One region of the Streptomyces sp. PKA51 genome, then DNA from elsewhere that is predicted to be linked to it. Evidence: riboswitches for the same ligand, from Rfam matches in the RefSeq annotation. Region 1 holds a riboswitch; each other region holds the start of a gene.
The links. A riboswitch is a leader RNA that binds a small molecule or an ion and turns the genes downstream of it on or off. The one in region 1 is predicted to bind cyclic di-AMP.
Positions count from the first base shown of each region.

Region 2: it holds a riboswitch for cyclic di-AMP, as region 1 does, so the genes downstream of both, AC27L3_RS07305 (M23 family metallopeptidase) here and AC27L3_RS22405 (transglycosylase family protein) in region 1, are expected to answer to the same signal.
Region 3: it holds a riboswitch for cyclic di-AMP, as region 1 does, so the genes downstream of both, AC27L3_RS01465 (C40 family peptidase) here and AC27L3_RS22405 (transglycosylase family protein) in region 1, are expected to answer to the same signal.
Region 4: it holds a riboswitch for cyclic di-AMP, as region 1 does, so the genes downstream of both, AC27L3_RS21650 (M23 family metallopeptidase) here and AC27L3_RS22405 (transglycosylase family protein) in region 1, are expected to answer to the same signal.

Region 1 is NZ_BAAJPZ010000016.1:78,763-86,095, forward strand. Features, by position in the region: gene AC27L3_RS22385 (Ppx/GppA phosphatase family protein) at 179-1,120, opposite strand; gene AC27L3_RS22390 (DUF501 domain-containing protein) at 1,117-1,653, opposite strand; gene AC27L3_RS22395 (FtsB family cell division protein) at 1,709-2,179, opposite strand; gene eno (phosphopyruvate hydratase) at 2,328-3,614, opposite strand; gene AC27L3_RS22405 (transglycosylase family protein) at 3,941-4,681, opposite strand; cyclic di-AMP (ydaO/yuaA leader) riboswitch at 4,686-4,860, opposite strand; gene AC27L3_RS22410 (transglycosylase family protein) at 5,121-6,122, opposite strand; gene AC27L3_RS22415 (cytochrome P450 family protein) at 6,312-7,333, opposite strand, start outside.
Region 2 is NZ_BAAJPZ010000004.1:22,480-29,812, forward strand. Features, by position in the region: gene AC27L3_RS07295 (aldo/keto reductase) at 1-696, opposite strand, end outside; gene AC27L3_RS07300 (MFS transporter) at 758-2,233, opposite strand; gene AC27L3_RS07305 (M23 family metallopeptidase) at 2,342-3,571, opposite strand; cyclic di-AMP (ydaO/yuaA leader) riboswitch at 3,583-3,719, opposite strand; gene AC27L3_RS07310 (DEAD/DEAH box helicase) at 3,855-5,240, opposite strand; gene AC27L3_RS07315 (cold-shock protein) at 5,886-6,089, opposite strand; gene AC27L3_RS07320 (DUF6227 family protein) at 6,274-7,110, opposite strand.
Region 3 is NZ_BAAJPZ010000001.1:379,753-387,085, reverse strand. Features, by position in the region: gene AC27L3_RS01480 (NAD-dependent epimerase/dehydratase family protein) at 1-341, shown strand, start outside; gene AC27L3_RS01475 (spherulation-specific family 4 protein) at 338-1,033, shown strand; gene AC27L3_RS01470 (endo alpha-1,4 polygalactosaminidase) at 1,003-1,887, shown strand; cyclic di-AMP (ydaO/yuaA leader) riboswitch at 2,107-2,262, shown strand; gene AC27L3_RS01465 (C40 family peptidase) at 2,266-2,739, shown strand; gene AC27L3_RS01460 (NADP-dependent oxidoreductase) at 2,771-3,697, opposite strand; gene AC27L3_RS01455 (SRPBCC family protein) at 3,790-4,329, opposite strand; gene AC27L3_RS01450 (DUF2334 domain-containing protein) at 4,466-5,212, shown strand; gene AC27L3_RS01445 (glycosyltransferase) at 5,209-6,291, shown strand; gene AC27L3_RS01440 (hypothetical protein) at 6,558-6,917, opposite strand; gene AC27L3_RS01435 (serine/threonine-protein kinase) at 7,112-7,333, shown strand, end outside.
Region 4 is NZ_BAAJPZ010000015.1:58,397-65,729, forward strand. Features, by position in the region: gene AC27L3_RS21635 (bifunctional acetate--CoA ligase family protein/GNAT family N-acetyltransferase) at 1-1,167, opposite strand, end outside; gene AC27L3_RS21640 (HPr family phosphocarrier protein) at 1,322-1,603, shown strand; gene AC27L3_RS21645 (GntR family transcriptional regulator) at 1,845-2,549, opposite strand; gene AC27L3_RS21650 (M23 family metallopeptidase) at 2,764-3,567, opposite strand; cyclic di-AMP (ydaO/yuaA leader) riboswitch at 3,581-3,739, opposite strand; gene AC27L3_RS21655 (M16 family metallopeptidase) at 3,938-5,305, opposite strand; gene AC27L3_RS21660 (M16 family metallopeptidase) at 5,350-6,720, opposite strand; gene AC27L3_RS21665 (DNA gyrase/topoisomerase IV subunit A) at 6,966-7,333, shown strand, end outside.

The DNA of each region.
Region 1 (7,333 bases):
CCGTCGCGGCTGCGCATAAGCGTTTCTTTAACACGACCGAAACCAGCCGGATTCCGGACGCCGGGGGGCCGCACGGCCCGGAATGCGGGCCGAAGGCCCTCTTCCGCGAACTGGTTGGCCCTTTTTCATGTGAAGGATTTCACGAACAATTTCCCGGCGCCCGGCCGCGCTGCGCCCCTTACACGAGGGAAAGAGCGATCCCGTCCAGAATGTCCAACTCGCTGACGATCACCTCGTCGACGCCCACGCGCTCCATCACGCACTGCAGCACCAGCGCCCCCGCGGCGATCACATCGACCCGCCCCGGGTGCAGCACCGGGATCGCGGCGCGCTCGTCGTGGGTGGAGGACAACAGCCGCGCGGTGATCGCCCGGACCCGGTCCAGGGAGATCCGCGCATGGTGGATCACCGAGGAGTCGTACTCCTCCAGCTCCAGCGCGATGGCCGCGACCGTGGTGACGGAACCGGCCAGCCCGACCAGCGTACGGGCCTCGGTCAGCGGCACCGTCTGCGCGGCCAGGTCGAGGGCCGCCTCGACGTCGGCCCGTATGGCGGCGACCTGTTCGGCCGTCGGCGGGTCGGTGACCGCACCGTCCACCACCAGATGACGCTCCGTCATGCGCACGCAGCCCACGTCCACGCTGCGGGCGGCCCGCACGTGCTCCTCGCCGACCACGAACTCCGTCGAGCCGCCGCCGATGTCGACCACGAGGAACGGCGTCGCCAGATCCGCGCGCCCCACCAGCTCCCGCGTCGCGCCGGTGAAGGAGAACTCGGCCTCCTGGTCACCGGTGATGACCTCCGGCTCGACGCCGAGGATCTCCACGACACCGCGCACGAAGTCCTCGCGGTTCCGCGCATCGCGGGAGGCCGAGGTGGCGACGAAACGGATGCGCTCGGCCTTCAGCTCGCGAATGACCTCCGCGTACGCGCGGCAGGCCGCGAACGTGCGCTCCAGCGCCTCGGGGGCCAGGCGGCCGGTGCGGTCGACGCCCTGGCCCAGGCGGACGATGGTCATCCGGCGGTCGAGCTCGTCGAGCCGGCCCGTGGCCGGGTCGACGTCCGCAACGAGCAGCCGGATGGAGTTGGTGCCGCAGTCGATGGCCGCGACGCGCGTCATGCGCCCTCCTCCTGCTCGCCGCAGGGGTTCACGCACGGGCCCTTGCGCCACCACTCGGGGAGCATGGCGATCGCCTCGTCGCCCAGGGGGTTCACGCCCGGGCCCGCGGCCAGGGAGTGACCGACCAGGACGTGCAGGCACTTGACGCGGTCGGGCATGCCACCGGCGCTGGGGAAGCCCTGCAGGACCTCGATGGCGTCCCGGCGGCGGATGTAGTCCTCGTGCGCGGCCCGGTAGGCGGCGGCCAGCTCCGGGTCGCTCTGCAGCCGCTCGCTCATCTCCTTCATGACGCCCTCGGCCTCCAGCGTGCCGATCGCCGAGGCGGCGCGCGGGCACGTCAGGTAGTACAGCGTCGGGAAGGGCGTGCCGTCCTCCAGCCGCGGGGCGGTCTCGACGACGTCGGGGTTGCCGCAGGGGCAGCGGTGGGCGATGGCGCGCAGGCCGCGCGGCGGGCGCCCCAGCTGCGCCTCGAACGCCGCGATGTCGGCGTCCGTCGGCTCGGTGGGCTCGGTCGTGGGCGGGGGCGTGTCCATGTGCTCGAATGCTCGCTCGTGCTCGGTGGGTCGGGGGGCCGGTGGCGCGGGACGCTCAGCGGTGGGTGTCGGAGGCGTCCACGTCGTCGAAGAGGTTGAGGTACCAGGGGCGGTCGGCGGCGCCCTCGTCCTTGTGGCGGCCGTCGGGGGCGGTGCCGTCGACGACGCTGTAGCCGGTCTCGCCGGGGCGCAGGTAGTGCAGGTGCTCGCGGGCCAGCTGCTCGACGTAGGCCGGGTCCTCCAGCCGGGCCTTCTCGTCCTGCAGCCGTTTGACCTGCTCGCGCGCGTGTTCGGTGCGGCGGCGCTGGTCGGCGATGTCGGAGCGCTGGGTCACCCACTGCCGCATCGGGTAGGCCAGGGCCACCACCAGCGAGCAGACGACGAGCGCCAGCAGGGCCGCCCGGCCGGTGAGCCGGGAGCGGCGCGGCTGGCGTGCGCGGTACGTCCGGGCCGCGGCGGGCCCCTGCACCAGCGCCGTACCGAGCGCCTTGAGCCTGGTCGCGGTGGAGAACCGGTCCGCGCCCACGTCGCCTCCCCTGTCGGTCCGCTACGAACGTACGTCCCCGGACACGGTACGGGACCGCGGCCGGGGACGTACGGAGACTGGCGAGAGCTCAGCCGTTAAGGCTCAAGCGCGAAGGCCCGAGCCCGGGCGCTCAGCCCTTGCTGTGTCCTTAGTTCGCAGAGCGAAACCGCGGGAAGGCGCTGCGGCCGGCGTACACCGCGGCGTCGTCGAGGATCTCCTCGATGCGCAGCAGCTGGTTGTACTTGGCGACGCGCTCGGAGCGGGCCGGGGCGCCGGTCTTGATCTGGCCGCAGTTGGTGGCGACGGCCAGGTCGGCGATGGTGACGTCCTCGGTCTCGCCGGAGCGGTGGGACATCATGCACTTGAAGCCGTTGCGCTGGGCCAGCTCGACGGCGTCGAGGGTCTCGGTCAGCGAGCCGATCTGGTTGACCTTGACCAGCAGGGCGTTGGCGGTGCCCTCCTCGATGCCGCGGGCGAGGCGCTCGGGGTTGGTGACGAACAGGTCGTCACCGACGAGCTGGACCTTGTCGCCGAGCTTGTCGGTGATGGTCTTCCAGCCGTCCCAGTCGTCCTCGAACAGCGGGTCCTCGATGGAGACCAGCGGGTACGCCTCGACGAGCTCGGCGTAGTAGTCGGTCATCTGGGCCGCGGTGCGGTCCTGGCCCTCGAACGTGTAGACGCCGTCCTTGTAGAACTCGGAGGCGGCGACGTCCAGGGCGAGCGCGATGTCCTGGCCGGGGGTGTAGCCGGCCTCCTTGATGGCCTCGAGGATGAGGTCGAGGGCCTCGCGGTTGGAGCCCAGGTTCGGGGCGAAGCCGCCCTCGTCGCCCAGGCCGGTGGACAGGCCGCGGCCCTTCAGGACCTTCTTGAGGGTGTGGTAGACCTCGGTGCCCCAGCGCAGGGCCTCGGAGAAGGACTCCGCGCCGATCGGCGCGATCATGAACTCCTGGATGTCCACGTTGGAGTCGGCGTGCGAGCCGCCGTTGAGGATGTTCATCATCGGAACGGGCAGCAGGTGCGCGTTCGGGCCGCCGAGGTAGCGGAAGAGGGGCAGGTCGGACGCCTCGGAGGCGGCGTGCGCGACGGCCAGGGAGACGCCGAGGATGGCGTTGGCGCCGAGCGAGCCCTTGTTGTCGGTGGCGTCCAGGTCGAACATGGCCTGGTCGATCAGGCGCTGCTCGGTGGCGTCGTAGCCGACCAGCTCCGGGCCGATCTGCTCGATCACGGCGAGGACGGCCTTCTCGACACCCTTGCCGAGGTAGCGGTCCGGGTCGCCGTCACGGAGCTCGATGGCCTCGAAGGCGCCGGTGGAGGCGCCGGACGGCACGGCGGCACGGCCCGTGGAGCCGTCGTCGAGGCCGACCTCGACCTCGACCGTGGGGTTGCCTCGCGAGTCGAGGATCTCGCGAGCTACGACGACGTCGATGGACGGCACGAGGGTCTCCTTCGTGTGTGTCTGGAGTTCTGCACCCCGAGCCTAACGGGCCCCACGGGCTCTCCCCGCGCTGGACCGGGCCACGGGCCGAAAATTGGCACAAATGCCGATATCACGGGATGAAAACCCAGTATGTTCGCTCAACGGACAGTCGACGGGACCCGGCCGGCACGGCCAGCACGGCGGCCCGAACGGCGAAGCCCCGCTCCGGTGCGGCTCGGGGGGAAGCGCAGCGGAACGGGGCGGTCGTACGGCCGGTCGTCGGGCGGCCGGTCCCGGCGGCCGGGCGGCCACGGGACCGCCCGGCACCTTTCGACCGGCTCCGGTCAGCGCAGGTGCAGCTGCTGACCGGGGAAGATCAGATCGGCGTTGTCGATGACGTCCTTGTTGAGGTCGTAGAGCTTCGCCCAGCCACCGCGCACCTTCTGGGCGTCGGCGATGGTCCCGAGGGTGTCGCCCTCCTTGACCTTGTACTCGCCGGTGCCCTGCTTGACCTCGCGCGGCGCGGTCTTCCTGGCCTCCGCGGCCGCGTCGTCGGCGTCCGAGTCCCGCGTGACCTTCTTCGGAGCGCTGTGGCGCTCGCTGCGGTCGGCGTGGCTCTTGGAGGAGTAGGCCCCCTCGGCGGAGGTGGACTTGCGGGTCTTCTTCGCGGGGGCGGAGCCGGAGTCGTCGTCGGAGGTGTCGACGTCGGCCTTGGCGCCGCCGGAGGTCAGGTTGCCCGCGCCGGCGCAGCCCCAGGCGCCCGGGCCCTGCATGGCCAGCAGACGCTCGGCGGTGGCGATCTGCTGGGCCTTGGTGGCGAGGTCGGCGCGCGGGGCGTACTTGGTGCCGCCCGCGGCCTTCCAGGAGTCGTTCGAGAACTGCAGGCCGCCGTAGTAGCCGTTGCCGGTGTTGATGTGCCAGTTGCCGCTGGACTCGCACTGGGCGACCTTGTCCCAGGTCGAGACGGAGGCGGCGTTGGCGGAGGTCGCGACCATCAGCGGGGCGGCGACCGCGGCGCCGGTGACGCCGGCGAGCGTGACGATTCGGACGGCCTTGGACGGACGACGGTGCTTGCCCTTGGACATAAGTCGTTTTCCTCACCGACGCCTACGAGGTGAGCTGTCGGGTTCGGGCTGTGAGACTGCCCGGCCCGGTGCGAGCACCGGGCTTCACCCCAAGCCGTCCGTCCCTGCGGTCTGGCGACCGCCGGTCCGTCCGGCACCTACCTTGGTTCCCCCGCTCCTGCCTACGGCGCTTGCGCGACGACTCCCCCGGCCGCCGGCAGGATTCGGCGTGGCGACCGTGGTGCTCGCGGTGGCGAGCGGTGAAGACGGTAAGCACAGGCGGCCTGCGGGTTCAAACCCCACTTTTCAGCCAAGGCCGTCTTCGGTTACCGCGGGAAACCTGACGTTTCCGCAGGTGGCCCTGGGTAGACGCAAATCGGACGGACGCTCTCCGCCGCCGAGTCGAAGAGACCCATGTCTCACTTTCGACTGGAACGGACATTCGGCCCTTTCCGCATGGCTATTGACGGATATCCAGGCGCTGACCAGGGAGGATAAGGTCCGGATCAGTTCCGACAACTTTTTCGTTCTTCTGATACAGCGTCTGCCAGCCGCCGGAGACCGCATGCTCCTGGGCGATCACTGACAGGTTGTCACCCGGCTGCACGGTGTAGTCGTTTGCGGCCGGGATGCCCGGCCGGGAATCGCCCCCGCGCGAGGGTCGCTGTGCGCCGTCGTCCGGACCGTTCGGGGTCGCGCGGTGGCGCCCCGAACCCTCCGCCGCGCCGGCGTCCCCGGCGGACGCGCCGTCGGCTCCGGGCGCACTCGACGGGCCGGCGGAGCCGTCGGCCGGGGCCGACGGGAGGTCGGTGCCGGGCTCCTTGCGGTGCTTGCCCTGCCCGGCGTCCGGCGTGCCGCTCGCGGAACCTGACGGGGTGCCACCGGCATCCGGCGTGCGCGAGGCGTCCGGGGTTGCCCCGGACGGCGCACCGGACCGGCCGGGCGCGGGCGTGGGCAGCCCGGACGGCGACGTCGACGGCGACCCGGACGGCGTGCCGGAGGGCGCGGGGGTGGCATCGGGGGCACGGGAGGCGTCCGGAGCGGGAGAGCCGTGCTCCGGCGCGGGAGTGGCGTGGCGCTCCGGCGTCCGGCCGGTCTCCGCGGCCGGCGGCGGGGTGGCCTTGGTGCCCGGGTCCACCTCGGGCGCCCGCTCGCTGCGGGCGAGGCCCGCGCCCTCGCCGCAGCTCGTCCACGGGCCGGGGCCCTGCGACTTGAGGATGCTCTCGGCGATGGCGATCTGCTGCGAGCGGCTGGCGAGGTCGGGCCGGGGCGCGTACGAGATGCCGCCGTGCTGCTCCCACATCTCCTGGGTGATCTGCAGGCCGCCGAAGAAGCCGTTGCCCTGGTTGGCACTCCACATCCCCCCGCTCTCGCACTGGGCGACCTTGTCCCAGGTGCCCGCGTCGGCCGCGGTGGCGCTGGTGGCGGCCAGCAGCGGCATGGCGACGCTGGCTCCGGTCACCCCCGCCGCGAGCACGATGGCGGGGACCTGACGGGGACGGCGATGTCTACCAGTGCCGGAGCGCATGTTCGGGCCTCTCGGGTAGGCGGCTTCGGATGGTCGTCGAACATAGCGACGGCCCCCAAGAGTCACAACCCGGTGTAGCGGAGGTCACGCTGCGATAACCGCGAGGTGACCGGACGTCATGTGCTAAGGGCATGCGAGGGCCTGCGCGGGCGGACGCGCCGTGAATTCCACGGGCAGCGTGCGCAGGCCGCGCATGATCAGGCCGCCGCGCCAGCGCAGGTCGTCCGGTTCGGCGGCGAGCCGCAGGTCGGGCAGCCGGCGCAGCAGGGTGGCGAGCGCGGTCTGCCCTTCGAGGCGGGCGAGCGGTGCGCCGAGACAGTAATGGATGCCGTGTCCGTAGCCCAAGTGCTGGTTGTCGCGCCGGGAGAGGTCCAGGACGTCGGGATCGGCGAACCGTTCGGGGTCGCGGTCGGCGGCCGCCAGCACCACCAGGACGGGGTCGCCCTCGGCGATCCGCTGCCCGCCGAGGACCAGGTCCCGGGTGGCGAAACGCCAGGTCGCGAGCTCTACGGGCCCGTCGTAGCGCAGCAGTTCCTCGACCCCCGTGGCGAGCAGCGACGCATCCCCCTCGGCGAGGGCGCGCTGCAGGCGCTCGCGCTGTTGCGGGTGGCGCAGCAGCGCGTAGGTTCCGTTACCGATCAGGTTCACAGTTGTTTCGAAACCGGCGAAAAGAAGAATGAAGGCCATGGCGGCGGCCTCGTTCTCGGTGAGGTGCTCGCCGTGGTCGCTCGCCCTGATCAGTCCCGAGATGAGGTCGTCGCCGAGATCCTCCCGCTTCCGGTGGATCAGTTCCGCGAGATAGGTGCGCATCTTCTTCACCGAGCGCGCCACCCCGCCGCGCGGCCCGCCCCCGTGCCGGATCATCATTCCGGCCCAGTCGCGGAAGTCGTCCTGGTCCTCCGGCGGGACGCCGAGCATGTCGCAGATGGCGTAGATGGGCAGCGGGAAGGCGAACTCGTGGATGAGGTCCGCCGCGCCCTTCTCGCAGAAGCCGTCGATGAGCCGGTCGGTGAGCTCCTGCACCCGGGGCGCGAACTCGGCGACCCGGCGCGGGGTGAACGCCTTGGAGACCAGGCGGCGCAGCCGGGTGTGGTCCGGCGGGTCGATGTTGAGCAGGTGCGTCATCAGGTTGGCGCTGCGCTCGC
Region 2 (7,333 bases), on a different contig from region 1:
GCGGGCGCTGTCCACGGTGGTGCCGGGGCGGTACTTGCCGGTGAGGAAGCCGGAGGCCAGGGCGTAGTAGGGGACGGCGGCCAGGCCGTGGCGGGCGGCGACGTCGGCGAGGGGGCCTTCGTAGGTGTCGCGGGAGACCAGGTTGTAGTGCGGCTGGATTGCCGCGTACTTGGCGAGGCCGGAGGCGTCGGAGAAGGCGAGGGATGCCTCCAGGCGTTCGGCGCTGATGTTGGAGGCGGCGATCTCGCGGACCTTGCCCTCCTTCACCAGGGCGTCGAGGGTGGTGATGATGTCCTCGACCGGCTGCGCGGTGTCGTCGTAGTGGGTGTAGTAGAGGTCGATGTGGTCGGTGCCCAGGCGGCGCAGGGACTCCTCGACGCGCGACCTGATGGTGGCGGGTGCGAGGCCGGCCGGTTCGGGGACGCCGGCGCCGACCTTGGTGGCGATGACCATCCGGTCGCGGTTGCCGCGGGCGGCGAGCCAGGCGCCGAGGATGGTCTCGGACTCGCCGCCCCGGTTGCCCGGGACCCATGCCGAGTAGACGTCGGCGGTGTCGATGAAATTGCCGCCGGCCTCGGCGTAGGCGTCGAGGACGGCGAAGGACTGCTTCTCGTCCGCCGTCCAGCCGAAGACGTTGCCCCCGAGTGCGAGGGGGTGGACGGAGAGACTGCCGATCGTGCGGTGGTTGTCAGCCATGCGATGCCTCAACGCCCCTACCGGCAGCGTTATTCCGCGTCAATGTGCGTGGTGTCTTCGGTCAGTCCGCGGGTGCGGGAGCCGGTAGGGGCTCGGGAGGGTGGACGGACAAGGGGGTGGCGATGTCTTCGAGGGAGCGGCCTTCGGCGGCCACGGCGAGGAACGCGGCCACCACCCCGCCGATGCACATCAGGCAGGCGCCGATGCTGAAGGCGAGCACGGTGTCCCCGACGACGCCGCTGTGGGTGAGGGCGGCGAACAGCAGCGGGCCGCTGATGCCGCCCGCCGCTGTGCCCACCGCGTAGAAGAACGCGATGGCCATGGCGCGGGTCTCCATCGGGAAGATCTCCGAGACGGTGAGGTAGGCGCTGCTCGCTCCGGCCGAGGCGAAGAAGAGGACGACGGCCCAGCACGCGGTCAGGGTGACGGCGTTGAGCCGGCCGCTGCCGAAGAGCCAGGCGGTCGCGAACAGCAGCAGGCCGGCCAGCAGATACGTCGAGGTGATCATGATGCGCCGGCCGAGCGTGTCGAAGAGCTTGCCGAGGAAGAGCGGGCCCAGGAAGTTGCCCACCGCTATGACGGCGAAGAAATAGCCGGTACGGGAGGTGGAGACGCCGAAGAAGCGGGTGAGGATCGCGCCGAAGCCGAAGGTGATGGCGTTGTAGAGGAACGCCTGTCCGATGAAGAGGGCGAGCCCCAGCACCGCCCGGCGGCGGTAGTCGGAGAAGACGGTCCGGGCGATGTCCCGGAATCCGAAGCTCTCGCGCTGGCGGATGGTGAAGCGCCCCTTCGCGGGCGGCAGCTCGGCGCCCTTCTCCGCGACGACACGTTTCTCGATCTCCGTGACCAGCTCCTCCGCCTCCCGGCTGCGGCCGTGGATGAACAGCCAGCGCGGACTTTCGGGGACGTGGCGCCGGACGAGCAGGATCACCAGGCCCAGCACGACGCCGAGCCCGAAGGTCAGCCGCCAGCCGACGTCCTTGGCGAAGATGCTCGTGTCCAGCATCAGAATCGACAGCAGCGACCCGGCGATCGCCCCGAGCCAGAAGCTGCCGTTGATGATCAGGTCCACGCGGCCGCGGTAGGCGGCCGGGATGAGTTCGTCGATGGCGGAGTTGATGGCCGCGTACTCACCGCCGATACCGAAACCCGTCATGAAGCGGAAGACGAAGAACCACCAGGACGAGTACGACAGTGCGGTCAGTGCGGTCGCCGACAGGTAGACCGCCAGGGTGACCATGAAGAGTTTCTTGCGGCCGAAGAGGTCGGTGAGTCGGCCGAAGAACAACGCCCCGGAACACGCCCCCGCCACATACAGCGCGGCGGCCAGGCCCGTCACCCCGCCGGAGGTGATGGGCAGGCCGCTGCCCTGTTCGGAGAGGCGGCCGGCGATGTTGCCGACGACCGTGACCTCCAGACCGTCCAGCACCCAGACGGTGCCCAGCCCGATCACCACCGTCCAGTGCCACCGGGACCAGGGCAGCCGGTCCAGGCGGGCGGGAACGGACGTGGTGATCGTCGGTGCGGTCGTCGTCACATCCTCTGATTTCCCGATCACACGGATAACATTCCCGGAAAATCGGGATACGTAGGGGAATCCACGCCGCTATGACCCGGCTGCCTCCCTGCGGTTGCGGAGCGCGCGCTACGGCTGCAGGCCCCGGCCACGCAGCCAGGACAGCGGGTCCACCGGGGCGCCACCGCCCGGACGCACCTCCAGGTGCAGATGAGGACCGGTGACATTGCCGGTCGCACCGACACGGCCGATGACCGTGCCGGGGCCTACCTTGCCGGAGGTGATCACCATCGACGACAGGTGGCAGTACCAGACCTCCGTGCCGTCACCGAGGGTCAGCACGACGCGATAGCCGTACGCGCCCGCCCAGCCGGCCTGCGTGACCGTACCCCCGCTCACGGCCCGCACCGGAGTGCCGGTCGGGGCGGCGAAGTCCTCGCCGGTGTGGTGATGCGAGGACCACATGGCCCCGGCCCGCCCGAAACCGGCGGTGAGGGTGTAGGAGGTGAGGGGCAGGGTGAAGGAGCCGCCACCGGCGTGGGGCTGCGCCTGGGGGGCACGGTGCTGCGCCTGAGGGGCGCGGTGCTGCTGGGGCGCCCGGTGGGCCTGCGGGGCGGCGTGCGCCTGCGGCGCCCGGTGGGCCTGCGGGGCGGAGTGCGCCTGCGGGGCGTGGTGGGCCTGCGGGGCGGCGTGCGGAGCCTTGTGGGTCTGCTGGCTCTGATGCGTCTGGTGACTGTGCTGGGCCTGGTGACTGTGCTGGGCCTGGTGCGGCGCCGGCGCCGCATGGGCGGGCGCTGCCGCCGCTGCCTCGTGCACCGCCGCCGCGCGGGCTGCCGCCGCCCGGGCCGCGGCAGCGGCCTTGGCCTCGGCTTCCGCCACTGCCGCCTGCTGCGCGGCCATCGCCTGGTGCCGTTGCGCCGCCGCGCGGGCCTCGGCCGCCTGCACGGCCGCTTCCGCCGCCTCCTGCTGGTGGTCGGCCTGCTGCATGATGCGTGCCCGCAGCACCTCGCCCGCGTCGGCGACGTCCTCGCCGAACGCCGTTGCGGGCGCATTCCGCCCCGGGTCGGGCACGGATATGGGGGCCGCCGGGCGGTCCTGCGCGCTGGCCATGCCGCCGGCACCCACTGCCGCGATCATGCCCACGCCGAGGACGGCACCGCTGCGGGCCATCGTGCCGCCGCGCTGCTTGGCGGCGCGGTGCCGGCCGCGCTCGAGCGGCGTCGCCGGGAGCGCGTCGCCGGGGTCGGTGGCGACGGGACCGGTGGCGCCGGGATCGTAGGGCGGGGCGTAAGCCGGGACGATCGGAGGGTCGTACGCGGTGTAGGAACCGTCGTCGGCACCGTGCCTGTTGGACGCCACCGGGGCGCACTCCTTTCCTTCCCACTCGCCTACCGGGTTAGCTGTCGGGTTCGGAGCAGGAAGGTCTCCTACGGGCCGGTGCGCGGCCCGATTCACCCCAAAGGGATGGTTCCCCGGTTCCGTTCACGGGATTCGGCGAAGGCGCGCGGCACCGCCTCTTGCGGCGGTATCCAGGACCGCGCTGCGTTATCGAACGTTAATAGACATCGCGACCGGATTCCAAGCCGAACGGGTGAATCCACAGGCGTGTTGACGCTCCGATTTTCTGACGGAGCGTCAATTGTTATGCGCGCTCCCCCGCGGGCCGGCGGCGCCGGGCCGGACGGGTGCGGCCGCGCCCGGGACGGCGCTGCGACTGCTCCTGCCGGGGCTGCTCCGGCCGGGACTGCTCCTGCCGGGGCGCGGGCACCGCGATCGTCACCGGGACACCGCTCGGCTCGCGGGCGCCGGTGATCCGGACGAGCTCGGCGTCCTGCGGGCGCACGTCGGCCGTCTCCGGGGCGATGCGCGCGGTCGCCATCATCTGCCGCATGTCGCGCCGCTCCTCGGGCAGGACCAGCGTGACGACGGTGCCCGCCTCGCCGGCCCGGGCCGTACGGCCGCCGCGGTGCAGGTAGTCCTTGTGGTCGACGGGCGGGTCGATGTTGACGACGAGGTCGAGCCCGTCGATGTGGATGCCGCGCGCCGCCACGTTCGTGGCGATCAGCGCCGTCACCTGCTCGGTGCGGAACTGCTCCAGCACGCGGTTGCGCTGCGGCTGGCTCTTGCCGCCGTGCAGCGCCGCGGCGCGCACGCCCTGCGCCAGCAGGCGCTTGACCAGCCGGTCGGCGCCCCGCTTGGTGTCCACGAACATGATCACGCGGCCTTCGCGGGCCGCGATCCGGGTGACCACGTCCCGCTTGGCCTCCACGTCGGCGACGTGCAGCAGGTGGTGCTCCATGGTGACCACCGCACCCGCCGAGGGGTCGACGGAGTGGGTGACGGGGTCGGTCAGGAAGCGGCGCACGAGCCGGTCGACGTTGCGGTCCAGCGTCGCGGAGAACAGCATCCGCTGACCACCCGGGGCGACCTGGTCGAGCAGGCGGGTGACCTGGGGAAGGAAGCCCATGTCGGCCATCTGGTCCGCCTCGTCCAGGACGGTGACGGTCACGTCGCCCAGGGCGCAGTCGCCGCGCTGGAGCAGGTCGGCGAGCCGACCCGGCGTCGCGACCATGACCTCGGCGCCACGGCCGAGGGCCTGCGCCTGCCGACCGATGGACAGCCCACCGACGACGGTGACCGTACGCAGGTCCAGGGCGGCCGCATAAGGGGCGAGGGAATCGGTGACCTGCTGCGCGAGCTCGCGGGTGGGCACCAGCACCAGCGCCAGCGGCCGGCCCGGCTGGGCCCGCCGGCCCGCGGTACGGGCCAGGAGCGCCAGCCCGAAGGCGAGGGTCTTGCCGGAACCGGTACGCCCACGGCCGAGGACGTCACGTCCGGCGAGGGAGTTCGGCAGGGTCGCGGCCTGAATGGGGAAGGGCTCGGTGACGCCCTCGCGGGTCAGCGTCTTCAGCAGGGCGGCCGGCATGTCGAGGTCGGCGAAGGAGGCGACGGGCGGCAGCGCCGGCGTCGTGGCCTCGGGCACCTCGAAATCGGCGGCCGGCTCGACGACGGCAGCGGCACCCCGCACGGGGCCGCCGGCGCGACGCCGGGCGGAACGGCTCTCGCCGCCGGAGCGGCTGCCGCCGCGGGTACGGGTGCCGGGGCGGCTGTCGCCGCCGGAACGGGTGCCGCCGGAACGGCTGCCGCCGCCGGAACGGGCCTCGCCCGCGGAACGGGCGTCCCCACCGGAGCGGGCACTGCCGCCGGAACGGGTCTCTCCGCCATTGCGGCCGTTGCCGCCGGTCCGGGCGTCGTCAGTGGCGCGGGGGCTGCCGCCGGTCCGGGCATCGCTGCCGGTCCGGACGCTGCCGCCGGAGCGCGCGTCCCTGCCGGTCCGGGCGTCGCCACCGGAGCGGGCGCCACGACCGGAACGGGCACCGCCACCGGAACCGGCGTTACCGCCGGAGCGGGCGTTGCCACTGGAACGGGCACCGCCACCGGAGCGGCTGTCGCCGCTCGTGCGGGCGCTGCCGGCGGAGCGGGCCTCGCCGGGGGTCCTGGCGTTGCCGGAGCGGGCTTCGCCACCGGAGCGGGCGGGGCGGGGGGCGGAGCGAGTCATGCGGGACCTTCCCTCGGTGGCGGCGGCGGGAGCCGGGCCCCCGGTGGACGACGCGACAATGGGGCCCGCACCCAGTGGTGCGGGCCCCATGGCGCGTACGCGCGTACGGTTTCGTCAGATGGTGACGATGTTCTCGGCCTGCAGGCCCTTCTGGCCCTGCGTGACCTCGAAGGACACCTTCTGGCCCTCGAGCAGCTCACGGAAGCCGTTGGAGGCGATGTTCGAGTAGTGGGCGAAGACGTCGGGGCCGCCGCCGTCCTGCTCGATGAAGCCGAAGCCCTTTTCCGAGTTGAACCACTTCACGGTGCCAGTAGCCATGTCTATCTCCTTAGTGATGGGGTGGCCCCCGACCGGAAAAAGACCGGCGAAAACAAAAATGCGCCTTCGGCTACATGGCCGAGGCGCACACGAGTTCCATGGGTACCACAACTGCAACTCGTACGAGCGTACCACGCCCTGTGCGCCTCGTGTGGATCTTGAAGAACGCTGCCCCCGGCCCGCGCTATAACTCGACGCCCTGGGCCCTGGCGTGCCGGTCGGCGGCGACTTCCGCCTCGGCCTCGTCGAGGTAGACCTCGCAGACCAGCCGCCCGTCCGCGGTCATGTTGTGCTCCAGCTCCCAGAGGCTGACCTCTCCCCCGCCTTCGAGCAGGAACGCGTGCTCGTAGAAGCGGCACCAGGTGGCGTCCTTGCCGGGTCCCCGGCGCCGGGGCTTGGTGATGAGGGCGATGTGGTGGCCGAGCGCCCCTTGGAGGAGTTCGCGCACCACCTCGCCGGGCCCGTCGGCGTTCTCGGCGCGGCGCAGCAGCCGGCGGGCGTGCTCGGGGGACGCCTCGGCGACGTACTCGCGGCGGGGCCGGCTGGGGCCCATGGCGAGCAGCAGTTCCTCGGCCAGCCAGGCCGGCAGTTCCTCGTCCTCGCTGCCCGGGCCGATGCCTCCGCCGCCGATGCGCTCGTGCACGCGGCGCTCGGCGGCGTCGAGGGCGGTGTCGTCGGTGTAGAGCTCGTACAGGAACCGCTCCTGCGGCCCGGTGTCGTGTTCGAGCTCGTACAGCACGAGGCTGCTGCCGTCGGCCAGCAGGAAGACGTGGCGGTAGGTGTTGCAGCGCAGGGGGCGCCCGCCGTCGTTGCGCTGGCGGTACGAGCGCAGCTCGGGCTGGTGCATCAGCGCGGTGCCCAGCCGCGCGAGGACGTGCTCGCCGATCTCGAAGCCGTTCTGGGCCCGCCTCAGCAGCTCCTGCACCTGCTCGGCGGGGCTCGCCTCGCGGCCGGCGGGGCGCTCCGGCTCGTCGCCGCCCCGCTGCTCGCCCTCGCCCCCGCCCTCGCGCGTCCTCGCCATGCCCCTCGACCTCCCGAGTCCCTCTCCCGCCACCGAGCCGGGTGCCGTCCGCCGTCCGTCGCAGGCTGCGCCGTCGCCGGTACGAGCGCCGTGCCGGCGCCCCTGCGCCGCTCGCGGGGGTCCGTGCGCTGCCTTCGCGCACTTACCGTAGCGGCGCGAACACGGCCGGCGGGCGGGGTTTTCCGCAAGTGGCCGTAGGGCGCCCTTACCGCACACGTTTCCT
Region 3 (7,333 bases), on a different contig from region 1:
GCGACTTCGTGGACGTACGGGACGTCGCGGAGGCCGTCGCCCGGGCCGCGACCGCGCCCCGGCCGCTGCCCGCCGTCCTCAACGTCGGCAGCGGCACGGCCCGCCTCGTACGGGACGTCGCCGAGGGGCTGCTGCGGGCGGGCGGCTTCACCGGGCCCGTGGGCGAGCGCGTCGACGAGCAGGGCGACGGCTCGCCGCGCTCGGCCGCCGTGCCCTGGCAGCAGGCCGACACCACCGCCGTCACCCGCAGCCTGGGGTGGACGCCGCGCCGCTCGCTGGAGGAGTCCCTGACGGATCTGTGGGCCGAGGTCCGCGACCGGCCCGAGGAATACGTCCGGTGACGTCCGGTCGGCTGCTGGTCCCGCTCTACGTCCATCCCGCCGAGGGGCCGCAGGCGTGGGAGGCCCTGCTGCACGAGGCCCCTCGGCTGCACGCGGTGGTGCTCAACGCGGCCGACGGTCCCGGCGACCGGCCGGATCCGGCCTTCCGTGCGGCGGCCGGACGGCTGCGCGCCGCGGGCGTCGCGCTGCTGGGGTACGTCGACACCGCCTACGGTCGGCGGCGCACCCGCGCCGTGGTCGCCGACGTGCGCCGGCACCGCCGGTGGTACGAGGTGGACGGCGTCTTCCTCGACCAGGTGCCGGTGCATGCCGCCCACCTGCCCCGTTACCGCCGGCTGGTGCTGGCCGCGCGGGTGCTGGGCGCCCGCAGGGCCGTGCTCAACCCGGGCACGCACCCGGACCCCGGGTACGCGGAGCTGGCCGACGTGCTGGTGACCTTCGAGGGGACGTGGGAGGACTACCGCCGGGCGCGGGTGCCGGCCTGGACGGCCGACCATCCGCCGGAGCGGTTCTGCCACTTGGTGCACGCGGTGCCCGAGGGGCGGGCGCACGAGGTGGCCCGCACGGCCGCCCTCCGCGGCGCGGGCGTGCACTGCGCCGTACCGGGCACGGGCGCGAACCCGTGGCGCAGCGCCCCGGCGCCGGCCGGTGCACAGGAGACATGGGAACACGAACGGGGAGGGACGCGGTGAAGGACCGGCGCCTACGGGCCGGGCTGCTGGGTGTGCTGCTGCTGGTGCTGGCGAGCTGCTCGTCGGCGCCGGAGGAGGACGGGGACGACGAGCCGGACGGGCGGCCGACGGTCACCGCGCCGGCCCCCTCGGGGCGGCCCGGTGACCGCTGGCAGCCGCGCCCGGGCACGGCCTGGCAGTGGCAGCTGGGCGGCAAACTCGACAAGGACGACACCGCCGTCGACGTGCCCGTCTACGACATCGACGGTTTCGAGAACACGGCGGCCACCGTGGCGGCGCTGCACGCCCGCGGCCGGAAGGTGATCTGCTACATCAACGCCGGTGCGTGGGAGGACTTCCGGCCGGACAAGAACGCGTTCCCCAAGGGGCTGCTGGGTCGCAAGAACAAGGGCTGGGACGGCGAGAAGTGGCTGGACATCCGCCGTCTGGACGAGCTGCGGCCGCTCATGGCGGCCCGCATGGACATGTGCCGGCAGAAGGGCTTCGACGCGGTCGAGCCGGATCTGACGGAGGGTTTCCGCAATGGCACGGGCTTTCCGCTGACGGCCGCCGACCAGCTGGCGTTCAACCGGATGCTGGCGCGGCTGGCGCACGAGCGCGGGCTCGCGGTGGGGCTGAAGAACGACCTGGAGCAGATTCCCGCGCTGGTGGGCGACTTCGACTTCGCGGTGAACGAGCAGTGCGCACAGTACAAGGAGTGCGAAAAACTGACGCCCTTCATCAAGCAGAACAAAGCGGTCTTCCACGTCGAATACGACCTGCCGACGGAGAAGTTCTGCGGTGAGGCCAAGCGGCTGGGCCTGAGTTCGATGCGCAAGAAGCTGGAGCTGGACGCCTCGCGCGAGCCGTGCTGACGGGCCGTCGGGCTACCCGCGGTAGCCCGCCTTCCGCCGCAGGACAGGCGGTGTTGACGGGTGATGGTTGCACCGTTTCGCCCGAAGTGAAGAAGTTCACAGATGCCGCTTCTGGTACGGAATCCGGGCGATGGATAGTGCAGGATCTCTCGTCGAACACAAGATCCCGTCACCGAGGCGGGCCACCCGGGCGGAACGCCGAGTCCTGCCGCCGCACCGGGTGAGGAATCGATTCCTCGATCGGCAGGAGCGGGAGACCCAAGCGGTACGGACCACGAACGCGGTGGTCCTTGGGGTGAAGCCACACACTGGCCGGGCAACTTCGCAGCCCGAACCCGACAGGTCATCTTTCGCAGGCGGATGCCGAAGGGCTGTGGCATGTCTGCGTTGCCTCGCATACCTGCACTCGTTTCCCGGGCCGCCACCGCGTCGGCCCTGACCGCCGCCACCATGGCGGCATCGGTCCTCGTTCCCGGCCTCGCCCCCGGCGCCTCCGCGGCGACCACCGGCGAGCAGGCCCTGAGGGTCGCGGCCGGCAAGGCCGGCTCCCCCTACCAGTGGGGCGCCACCGGCCCCAACCGCTTCGACTGCTCGGGCCTGACCCTGTACTCGTTCAAGAAGGCGGGCAAGAGCCTGCCGCGCACCGCCGCCGACCAGTACAACCGCACCCGGCACATCTCCGCCGGCTCCCGCACACCGGGCGACCTGGTGTTCTTCCACTCGGGCAGCAACGTCTACCACGTCGGCATCTACGCGGGTAACAACACGATCTGGCACGCCCCCAAGCCGGGTACCACCGTGCGCAAGGAGCGCATCTGGACCGGCAGCGTCTGGTACGGCCGCGTGGGCTGACCCCGCACACCCTCGTCCTCGCCGGCCGCCGTCAGGCGACGGCGAGGACGATCTTGCCGGTGAGGTGGCCGTGCTCGCTCTCCCGGTGCGCGTCGGCCGCCTCCTCCAGGCGGTAGACCCGGTGGACGGGCAGCTGCAGCAGACCCGCCTCGTGCAAGGCGAGCGCCTCGCTCAGGGCGGGCACCGGCCGCACCTCGCGGCCACCCGAGCTGAAGCGGGCCCCGTGCAGCCGGGCGCCCTCGGCATCGGCGATCGACACCACCCGGTCGGCGCCGCCGGTCACCTCGACGGACACCCACACGGCGTCGCCCTTGCCGACGGCGTCCAGCGCCGCGTCCACCCGGCCGGGGGCGGCCGCCTCGCGCACCCGCTCGGCGAGCCCCTGCCCGTACGTCACCGGGATCGCGCCGAGACCCCGCAGGTAGGCGTGGTTGGACTCGCTCGCCGTGCCGATGACCCGCACCCCGCGGGCCCGGGCGAACTGCACGGCCAGGGTGCCCACGCCCCCGGCGGCACCGTGGACGAGCAGCGTCTCGCCGTCGCCGAGCTCCAGCAGCTCCATCACCCGCCGGGCCGTCTCGGCGGCCACCGGCAGGGCGGCCGCCTCCTCCCAGGCGAGCGAGACGGGCTTGACCACGACCTGGTCCTCCCGGGCCAGTGCCTGCTCGGCGTAGGCACCGGTCACCGTGCGACCGAACACGGCGTCGCCCGCCCGCACCTGCGTCACGCCCTCCCCCACCGCCTCGACCAGGCCGGACGCCTCCACCCCGGGGACGTGCGGCAGCTCCAGGGGGAAGGTGTCCGCCATGGCGCCGCTGCGCAGCTTGTGGTCGAGCGGGTTGACGCCGGCGCAGCGCACCGCGATGCGGACCTGCCCCGGCCCGGGGACGGGCAGCGGCACCTCGACCGGCCGCAGGACGTCGGCCGGTCCGTACGAGCTGAAGGAGATCGCCTTGATCGTCGTCATGGGATCACCCTGATCGACGACCGGCCGATTCGCCGCCAGGCTGGCCGGACCGCCACCCGGATACCGTGCTCCGGGGCCGGCGCCTACGCCCCTTCCTCGGCGAGCCGCTTGACACCCTCCAGCGTGGCCCGCATGCCCGCCTTGAACTCCTCCAGCCGCATGGCCACGAGCTCCTCCTCGCGGTCGGGCATCCGGGCGATGGCCACGCTGATCCCCGAGGGCGCGGGGCCGATGCGCACCGACTGGCGCAGCAGGGTGGCCGCCCCCTCCGGACCGTCGGGCTCCAGTTCGAACTTCCAGGTGGCCATGGGGTGGGCCGGGTCGGCCTCGCCACCGCCGTAGCGGCCGTCGGGGTCGGTGACCGCCCAGCTGAACAGCCGCTCGGTGACCAGCCCGACCACGTGGGAGACGGTCCGCCACTCCCCCGCGTACGGGTGGCGGTTGAACCCCTCGAAACGCGCGCCCGGCTCCACACCGGTGGCACCGTCCAGCCAGGCCGTGCTCTGCAGCTCGGTGCTCAGGCGGGCGGGCAGGCCGATGTCCGTCACGAGCTTCCACACGACGGCCGGAGCCGCGTCGATGCGGATCTCCTCCTGCGCACCCGGGGCGTCCGCCAGACGCATGATGTCTCCCTCCCACAACTGAACATGACAAGTCGTTGGGCACAGTGTGCAACACCGCCCGACGGCGGATGCCACGGCGGGTCCGGTTCACCGCACGTCCACCGGCCGTGCGCACCGCTGGGGGATGCTGGACGGTGTGACAGCGCAATTCGTGGTCTCGGTGCACGACGTCGCCCCCTGGAGCTTCTCCCGGACCCGCGAGTGGGTGGCCGAGCTGGAATGCCGCGACGTACCGGCGACCCTGCTGCTCGTACCGGGCGCGTGGCGCGGGGTGCCGCTGGCCGACGACCCCGCCCTCGTCCGGTGGCTGCTCGCCGCCGCGCGGCGCGGGCACGAGCTCGCCCAGCACGGCTTCACGCACCGGGCCGTGCCCGGCGGCCCCCGCCGCCGGCGCCTTGTGAACCGGCTCCTGGCCCGCGGCTGCGCCGAGTTCTGCGCGCTCGACGCGCACCAGGCCGCCGACCGCCTCGCGCGCGGCCGGGCCGAACTGGCCCGCGCCGGAATCCACCCCGAGGGCTTCACCCCGCCCGGCTGGTTCGCCTCCCCCGGCACCATGGCCGCCCTGCGCGCCTCGGGCCTCTCCTACACCACCACCCACCTGGCCGTGCACGACCTGCGCACCGGCCGGCGGCACCCCCTGCCCGCCCTGAGCCACCGCCCCGGCGGCCTCGGCGAACACGCGGCGGCCCGCCTCCTGCCGCGGGCGGCCTGCCGGTGGGCCCGCCGGGGCCGGTCCTTCCGCATCGCCCTGCACCCGGCCGACCTGGCCCGGCCCGGACTGCGCGAGAGCGCCCTGGCGGCGATCGACGCCGCGCTGGCCGCGGGGGCGGAGCCCCTGACGTACGCCGAACTGGTGGCGGTCCGCAGGCGGGCAACGGCATGAGAATCGTGCAGCTCGCCAACTTCTACGGCCCGCAGTCGGGCGGCATGCGCACCACGCTCGACGCGCTCGGGCACGGCTACGCCGCGGCGGGCCACGAGCGGGTGCTCGTCGTGCCGGGGCGGCGGGCCTCCTGCGCACGCGACGCGACGGGACTGCGGTACACCCTGCCGGGCCTGCCCGTGAGCGGCGGCTACCGCATCGCCCTGCCCACGCCCGCCCTGCACCGCCTGCTCGACCGCCTGGCGCCGGACACGCTCGAGGTCTCGGACAAGCTCACCCTCGTGAGCGCGGCCGCCTGGGCCCGGCGGCGGGGCGTACGGTCGGTGCTGCTGTCCCACGAGCGGCTGGACGCGATCCTGGCCCCCTGGCTGCCGGCGTGGGTACCGCTCCGTCCCGCGGCGGACGCCTGGAACCGCCGACTCGTGCGGACGTTCGACATCGTGGTGAGCCTGTCGGCCTTCTCCTGCGCCGAGTTCGCCCGCATCGGCGCACCGGTGCTGCACCGGGTGCCGCTGGGCACCGACCTGGACGTCTTCTCCCCGTCGGCCGCGGCGCCCGGCCCGCCGGACGGCGTGCGGCTGGTGCACGTGGCACGCCTCTCACGCGAGAAGCAGCCCCACCTCCCCGTCGAAACCCTCCGCGTCCTGCGCCGGCGCGGGGTGCCGGCCCGGCTGGACGTCCTGGGCGACGGCCCGGAGCGCCGCCGCCTGGAACGACGGGCGGCAGGACTGCCGGTCCGCTTCCACGGCTACCTCACGGACCGGCGCGCGCTGGCGGCGCTCACCGCGGCAGCAGACGTGGCCCTCGCCCCCTGCCCGGCCGAGTCCTTCGGCCTGGCGGCACTGGAGGCCCTGGCCTGCGGCACGCCCGTGGTGACCACCGACCGTGGCGCTGCCCGCGAACTCCTGGCACCGGGCGCGGGCGTGGCCGTGCGCCCGGACGCGGAGGCGATGGCGGACGGGGTCGAGCACATGCTCGCCCACCCGCCACCCGCCCGACGAACGGCGGCCCGGACCCGGGCCGAGGAGTTCCCCTGGACACGAGCGGTGACCCGCATGCTGGCGGTACACGGCGCGTAGGCTCTGCCCGGCGGATCATGCAGCGCCCCCGCAGGGGCGCGGTATCGTGCTCCGCCCGGGCCTCGGGGCGGCGCGTTCGGCTGCGGGCCGCCGGTGGCCGATCGCGCAGTTCCCCGCGCCCCTGACGGGGCACTGCACCAGCCACGGCGCCCCATAGGGGCGCGGGGAACTGCGCGACAAGCCACGACGCAAGCCGCAGACGGGCTGCCGTGTCACACCCACGCGGCGGCAACCGCAGACCGACACCGCCCCGCGCCCCCGGAGTGTCACCAGACGACGATGCCACCGCCCTCGGCTCTAGCTCGCCGCGCGGCGGCAACGATGTTGGCGAAGCGCTCGCCGACGTACTCGGCGTAGTAACCGCCCTCGCCGGCAAGGCGGTCGAGATGGGGACGGACCGTCTCGCATTCGGCGAGGAAGTCGTCGACCTCGTGCGGCTCCACGAGCAGGTCGCCGTCGGCGAGCCGGGGGAAGAACCGGGCGCCCAGAGCCCGCATTCCCTCGGATCCCCACAGCCGGGTGCGGGTGCTCTCGAAGCCGGCCAGGGTCTTGGCGTCCTCCGGGTCCTCCAGGAATTCGCGGCCGCCGTCGGCGTCATGGACATAGATGCTCACGAGGAGGCTCATGGGGGCGATTCTCCGAGGCGGAACTCCCTCACGTCGAACGCATTACCGCACCACTCCCACGCGGCCGGCCGGCAGGTGCGCGCACACAGCCTTCACTAACGGCGGGAACGCTCCGCGTCGGCGGCACGTCCCAGCCAGTGTGGCCCGAACGCGCACGGCCTTGCGGCACCGTGCGTCGGGGGAGGGAGGGGCACATGGACGAGGAGCGGCGCCGCCATCCGCTGGTGGCCGGGCGCTACCGGCTGTTGGAGGAACTGGGGCGCGGCGGCATGGGGGTCGTCTGGCTCGCGCTGGACGAGGTGCTGGACCGGGAGGTCGCGGCGAAGGAGGTGCGGGCGCCGGAGCACCTGTCGGACGACGACGTGCGCGTGCTGTACGCGCGGCTGAAGCAGGAGGCCAGGGCGGCGGCGCGGGTC
Region 4 (7,333 bases), on a different contig from region 1:
GAGGCCGGCGGCGCGCCGGTGCAGCTCGGAGAGCAGGGCGATGCCGATGGCGCCGGACTGGCTGAAGAGGCCGACCCGGCCGGGCGGCGGCAGCTCGGGGGCGAGGGAGGCGTTGAGCCGGACGCCGGGGGCGGTGTTGATCAGCCCGAGGGCGTTGGGGCCGATGACGCGCATGCCGTACGAGCGGGCCTGCCGGACGAGCTCGCGCTGGCGCCGGCGCCCATCGGCGCCGCTCTCGGCGTACCCGGCGGAGAGGACGACCAGGCCCTGGACGCCGTGCCGGCCGCAGTCGGCGACGACGTCGGGCACGTGGGCGGCGGGCACGGCGACGACGGCGAGGTCGACGGGGTCGGGGATGTGCGTGACGGAGCGGTGGGCGGGGACGCCCTCGGGTTCGAGGCGGGTGAGCTCGTGCGGGAAGGCGTGGTTGACGGCGTGGACGCGCCCGGCGAAGCCGCCGGCCAGCACGTTGCGCAGGACGGTGCGGCCCATGCCGCCGGCCTCGCGGCCGGCGCCGACGACGGCGACCGAGCGGGGGGCGAGCAGGCGCTGGACGGAGCGGGCCTCGGCCCGCTGCTCGCGGGCGCGCTGGACGGCGAGGGAGGCGTCGGTGGGCTCCAGGTCGAGCTGGAGGCGGACGACGCCGTCCTCGAAGCTGCGCTTCTGGGTGTAGCCCGCGTCCGTGAACACCTTGATCATCTTGGTGTTGGCGGGCAGCACCTCGGCCGTGAAGCGGCGGATGGCGCGCTCGCGGGCGACGGCCGCGATGTGTTCGAGGAGGGCGGAGGCCACGCCGCGGCCCTGGTGGGCGTCCTGGACGAGGAAGGCCACCTCGGCCTCGTCGGCGGGGGCGGCCGCGCGCAGGCCGCGGGCGTCGACGCGGTCGTAGCGGACGGTGGCGATGAACTCCCCCGCGACGGTCGCCGCGAGACCGACCCGGTCGACGTAGTCGTGGTGGGTGAAGCGGTGCACGTCCCGGTCGGACAGGCGCGGGTAGGGCGCGAAGAAGCGGTAGTACTTGGACTCGTCCGAGACCTGCTCGTAGAAGCTCACCAGGCGCTGCGCGTCGTCGGGCGCAATGGGGCGGATCTGGGCGATGCCGCCGTCGCGCAGCACGACGTCCGCCTCCCAGTGGGCCGGGTACGCGTGCTCGGGCGGCGTCTGCATGGGGCCAGGGTAAGGCCGCCCGCCGACAGCCGGCCCGGGCCGGAGGGGCCCGTGTCCACGAGCCGGACGGCGCAGCCGGGCGGCCGGGCCGGGGCACCGTGGACCCCGTGCCACAATGGTCTAGACAACCACTGTCGACTCGAAGGGCAACACCATGGTTGAGCGCCGCGTCAACGTCGGCTGGGCCGAGGGCCTGCACGCCCGGCCCGCGTCGATCTTCGTCCGTGCGGCGACCGCCGCCGGCGTCCCCGTGACGATCGCCAAGGCGGACGGCAACCCCGTCAACGCCGCGTCCATGCTCGCCGTGCTGGGCCTGGGCGCCCAGGGTGGCGAGGAGATCGTCCTGGCCACCGAGGCCGAGGGTGCCGAGGCCGCGCTCGACCGCCTGGCCAAGCTGGTCGCCGAGGGGCTCGAGGAGCTTCCGGAGACCGTCTGATCCACGGATCGGACCGACCGAGACCTTCCGCGGCGGGGCCGCGGTGGCCCGCTGCCGCGGCCGCCGCGGCCCCTTCGTGTTGCCGGCGCCCCCGTAAGGGGCGCGGGGCGGTGTCGATCTGCGGCTGCCGCCGCGTGGGCGCGATCAGCCGCTGACGGCCCGCAGCCGACGCACCGCCCCGCGGTCCGGGCGGAGCACGGCACCCTGTCTGCGGGCGCGACGAAGATCCGCCGGACAGACCCTAGGAGGGGACGCCCGTGGCGTCCGCGGACTGCCGCGCCGGCCGCAGGCGGAATTCTCCGGGCGGCCGCCCGGCGCGGCGGGTGGCGAGCTCCCGCGCCCGCTCGGCGTCGCCGCGGGCCACCGCGTCCACCAGCGCCCCGCAGGTCTCCCACGCCTCCAGCGGGCGCGCCGGCGGCACCGGCACGTACACCCAGGCGATCTTGCGGCGCAGCTGGGTGAGGAGCGCGGCGAGGCTGGGGCTGCCGGAGGCCTGGGCGAGGGTCTCGTCGAACCAGTCGCCGAGCCGGCACAGCTCCCCCACCCGGTCCGTACGGGCCCGGTCGCGGCCCAGCCGGACCAGCCCGCGCAGCACCTTCAGGTGCGCCTCGGTGCGCCGCTGGGCGGCCCGCGCGGCTCCCAGCGGCTCCAGCAGGGCGCGAACGTCCAGCAGGTCGGCGGCCTCGCGCTCGCTGGGCTCGGCCACGCAGGCGCCCGCGTGGCGGCGGGTGGTGACGAACCCCTCGGAGGCGAGGGTGCGCAGGGCCTCGCGCACGGGGACCCGGGAGACGCCGTAGCGGCGGGCGAGGAGTTCCTCGACGAGCCTGCTGCCGGGCGGGTGGACGCCCGCGACGATGTCGTCGCGGATGGCGGCGCACACGGCGTGCGCGGACAGCCGGCGGACGCCGTCCCGGGCTCCGCCGCCGGCGGGTCCGGGGACGGTCACCGTGCCGGCGCCGTCGCCGTTCACGAACGGTCTCTCATCGCTGTACCTCCGGATGTGCCCCGTCGCCTGACGCCCACTCAGCGACTCTATGCGAGCCGGCCGGGCATTTCCGATGGTGCCTCCTGCCGCACGGACGCCTTTCGGCCAGCCGGTACGGTGCACGAAGGCCCCGGCCGCAGGGGCCGGGGCCGTGCTCGCGCCGTGCGCGGGGGCGTCAGACGTTGACGCCGTGCGAGGCCAGGTAGGCGATCGGGTCGATGTCGGAGCCGTAGGTCGGGGCCGTGCGGGCCTCGAAGTGCAGGTGCGGGCCGGTGACGTTGCCGGTGGCGCCGGACAGGCCGATCTGCTGGCCCGGGGTGACCGACTGGCCGACCGAGACGTCGATGGACGACAGGTGGGCGTACTGCGTGTACGTGCCGTCGGCCATCTGGATCACGACGTTGTTGCCGTAGGCGCCGCCCCAGCCGGCCTCGACGATCGTGCCCATGCCGACCGCGTGCACCGAGGTGCCGGTCTCGGCGTGGAAGTCGATGCCGGTGTGGCTGCCGGAGGACCACAGGCCGCTGGAGGCCTTGTAGGACGTGGAGACGTAGGAGCTGTCGAGCGGGCTGACGAACGTCCCCAGGCGCTTGCGCTCGGCGTCGCGGGCGGCACGCTCCTTGGCGGCGCGCTCCTCGTCGAGCTTGCGCTGGGCCTCCTCGGCGCGCTGCTTGGCCTCGGCGGCCAGCTTCTTGGCGTTGGCCTCGGCCTGCTGACGGGCGTTGGCCTCGTCGGCGACGCCGCGCTGGGTCTCGGCCTGGGCGTCGACGTTGCCGGCCATGACGTCACCGATGACGACGGCCTGCGTCAGGCCGGTGTCCTCGGGGCGCTGGGAGTCGTCGGAGGCGGCGAAGGCCGGGGCGGCGACACCGGCGACCACACCGGCGGCGGTCAGCGTGGCGATGCCCGCGACGTTGGCGCCCACGCGCACGGCGCGGCTCGGACGACGGTGCTTCCCGGTGGGACGGGTGAACGACATGGCTGTCGCTGATCCTTTCCTTCCTTCTCGCCTACCGGGTTAGCTGACGGGTTCGGAGCAGGAAGGTCTCCTACGGTCCCCTCGTGAAAGGGAACCGATTCACCCCAGGGGACTTTGGGTCCCCGGCTCCCTGCGACCCTGGGGGCCGCGTGGGACTCGGCGATGGCTGCCCGGGACCGCGGTTTGCGGCTCCGATCTGACGGACTGCCGAGCTGACGCTAATCGCCGTCAGATTCGATCGGCAAACAGAAGTGGGTTTTTATGACGTACGCCACACGACCAACACGCAACCACCGCCTGAAAGTGGACATAAAGGTGGCGCGTGGGTCCCCTCGGACCCACGCGCCACCTCAGTCGAACTGATGCTCCGTCAGGCGGAGATCACCGTCACCGGGCCGATGCCCAGCGCCTTCACGGGTTCGGCGATCTGCGCCGCGTCACCGACGAGCACCGTCACCAGCCGGTCCGCCGGGAAGGCGCTCACGACGGCGGCGGTGGCCTCCACCGTGCCGGTCTGCGCGAGGCGTTCGTACAGGTGTCCCTGGAAGTCGTCCGGCAGGAACTGCTCGACCTGGTCGGCGAGCGTGCCGGCGACGGCGGCCGCCGTCTCGTACTTCAGCGGGGCCACCCCCACCAGGTTCTGCACGGCGACGTCGCGCTCCTGGTCCGTCAGCCCCTCGGCGGCCAGCGTGCGCAGCACCGTCCACAGGTCCTCCAGGGCGGGACCGGTGTTGGGGGTGTCGACGGAGCCGCTGATGGCGAGCAGGGAGACGCCGGTGCCCTCGGGCGAGGACAGCAGCACCTGCCCGAAGGAGCGCACGCCGTAGGTGTAGCCCTTCTCCTCGCGCAGGACGCGGTCCAGCCGCGAGGTGAGGGTGCCGCCCAGGCAGTACGTGCCGAGCACCTGGGCCGGCCAGACGCGGTCGTGCCGGTCGGGGCCGGTGCGCCCGATCAGCAGCTGGGTCTGCACCGCACCGGGACGGTCGACGATGACGACGCGGCCGGTGTCGTCGGCCGTGACGGGCTGCGGGGCGCGCCGCTGCGCCGGCGCGCCCGTCCACGCGCCCAGCGACTGCTCCAGGACGTGGTCGAGGTCGGTGCCGGTGAAGTCGCCGACGACCACCGCGGTGGCCGCGGCGGGCCGCACATGGGCCTCGTAGAAGGCGCGCACGGCGGTGGCGTCGATGCGCTCGACCGTCTCCTGGCTGCCCTGGCGCGGCCGGGACATCCGCACGTCGGCCGGGAACAGCTCGGCGGCCAGCGCCATGGCCGCCCGGCGGGCGGGGTTGGCCAGCTCGTGCGGGATCTCGTCGAGGCGGTTGCGCACCAGGCGCTCGATCTCGCCGTCGGGGAAGGCCGGGGCGCGCAGGGCGTCGGCCAGCAGGCCCAGCGCCTTGGGCAGCCGGGAGGCCGGCACCTCCAGGGACAGCCGTACGCCCGGGTGGTCGGCGTGGGCGTCGAGGGTGGCCCCGCAGCGCTCCAGCTCCGCGGCGAACTCCTCGGCGCTGAGCTTGTCGGTGCCCTCGGAGAAGGCCCGGGCCATGATCGTGGCGACGCCGTCCAGACCCTCGGGCTCGGCGGCCAGCGGGACGTCCAGGACGATCTCGACGGCGATGACCTGCTGCCCGGGGCGGTGGCAGCGCAGCACGGTCAGGCCGTTGGGCAGCTGCCCGCGCTCGGGGGCCGGGAAGGCCCAGGGGGTGGGCAGGCCCGGCCGGGGCTGGGGGTGGAACACCATCGAGGGGCCGGCGGTGTCCGTCGTGCTCGCGGCTACGGCGTCGCTCACTGGGCCGTCTCCTCTTCTTCGATCTCGGTGGCGTTCTTGATGGTGTCCTCGTCGACCGTGGGCGCGGTCTGCGGCGTGGGCTCGTAGACGAGCACGGCACGGTTGTCGCGGTGCAGGCGGGCCTTGGCGATCTGCTGCACCTCCTGCGGGGTCACCTCCAGGACGCGCTGGACGGCGGTGAGCGCCAGCTGCGGGTCGCCGAAGAGCGTGGCGAAGCGGCACAGCTCGTCCGCCCGGCCGCTGACGGTGGCGAGCCGGTCCAGCCACTCGCGCTCCAGCTGGGCCTGGGCGCGCTCCATCTCCTCGGGGGTGGGGCCCTCGGCGGCGAAGCGGGTGAGCTCCTCGTCGACGGCGGCCTCGATGTCGGCCACCTCCACGCCGCCGGACGCCTTGACGTCCAGCCAGCCCAGCGAGGGCGCCCCGGCCAGGCGCAGCAGGCCGAAGCCGGCGGCGACGGCGCTGCGGTCGTGGCGCACCAGGCGGTTGTGCAGGCGGGAGGACTCGCCGCCGCCGAGGATCGTCAGCGCCACGTCGGCCGCGTCCGCCTCGCGGGTGCCGTCGTGCGGCAGGCGGTAGGCGGCCATCAGGGCGCGCGAGGGCACCTCCTCGCGGACGACCTCGCGCAGCTCGCGGCCGATGTTCTCCGGCAGGGCGCCGTCGCGCGGGGGCTGTTTGCCGTTGTGCGCGGGGATGGAGCCGAAGTACTTCTCGATCCAGGCGAGGGTCTGCTCCGGGTCGATGTCGCCGACGACGGACAGCACGGCGTTGCCCGGCGCGTAGTAGGTGCGGAAGAAGGCCCGCGCGTCCTCCAGGGAGGCGGCGTCGAGGTCGGCCATGGAGCCGATGGGCGTGTGGTGGTACGGGTGGCCCTCGGGGTAGGCCATGGCCGTCAGCTTCTCGAACGCGGTGCCGTAGGGCACGTTGTCGTAGCGCTGGCGGCGCTCGTTCTTGACGACGTCGCGCTGGTTCTCCATCGACTCCTCGTCGAGGGCGGCCAGCAGCGAGCCCATCCGGTCGGCCTCCAGCCATAGGGCCAGCTCGACCTGGTGGGCGGGCATCGTCTCGAAGTAGTTGGTGCGCTCGAAGCTGGTCGTGCCGTTGAGCGACCCGCCGGCGCCCTGCACCAGCTCGAAGTGGCCGTTGCCCTTGACCTGTGCGGAGCCCTGGAACATCAGGTGCTCGAAGAGGTGGGCGAGACCGGTGCGGCCCTGCACCTCGTGGCGGGAGCCGACGTCGTACCAGAGGCAGACGGCCGCCACGGGGGTGAGGTGATCTTCGGAGAGCACCACCCTCAGGCCGTTGGCCAGCCGGTGCTCGGTCGCTGTCAGGCCGCCGGAACCGGCCTGTTGCGTGGCCGTGTGACCCATGGGCATGTACGTCCCTTCGATCTCTTGAGATCTCGCGGTGCCTCGCGACGACTCGCGTGATTGAACAGTGCTGTCACTGTATGCAACCGCGCAGGCTTCCGGCGAAGTTCCCCGGGCGCCCAGGGGTCCCCTGCACGGGTGGTGAGGCGTGGCGGCCGGGTCGCGGTCGGCGTTGTCGGTGGAGCGGTCCACAATGGTCCGCGTCAGATCAGCCCCGGCAATCGATCGAAGGAGCCGCAGCCGCGATGGCCCGCCGCAGCACGAAGACCCCGCCGCCGGAAGAGTTCGAGGAGCGGATCCTCGACATCGACGTCGTCGACGAGATGCAGGGCTCCTTCCTCGAGTACGCCTACTCCGTCATCTACTCGCGCGCCCTGCCCGACGCCCGCGACGGCCTCAAGCCCGTCCAGCGCCGGATCCTGTTCCAGATGAACGAGATGGGCCTGCGGCCCGACCGTTCGCACGTGAAGTCCGCCCGCGTCGTCGGCGAGGTGATGGGCAAGCTGCACCCGCACGGTGATGCGTCCATCTACGACGCGCTGGTGCGCATGGCCCAGCCGTTCTCGATGCGGCTGCCGCTGGTCGACGGCCACGGCAACTTCGGCTCGCTCGG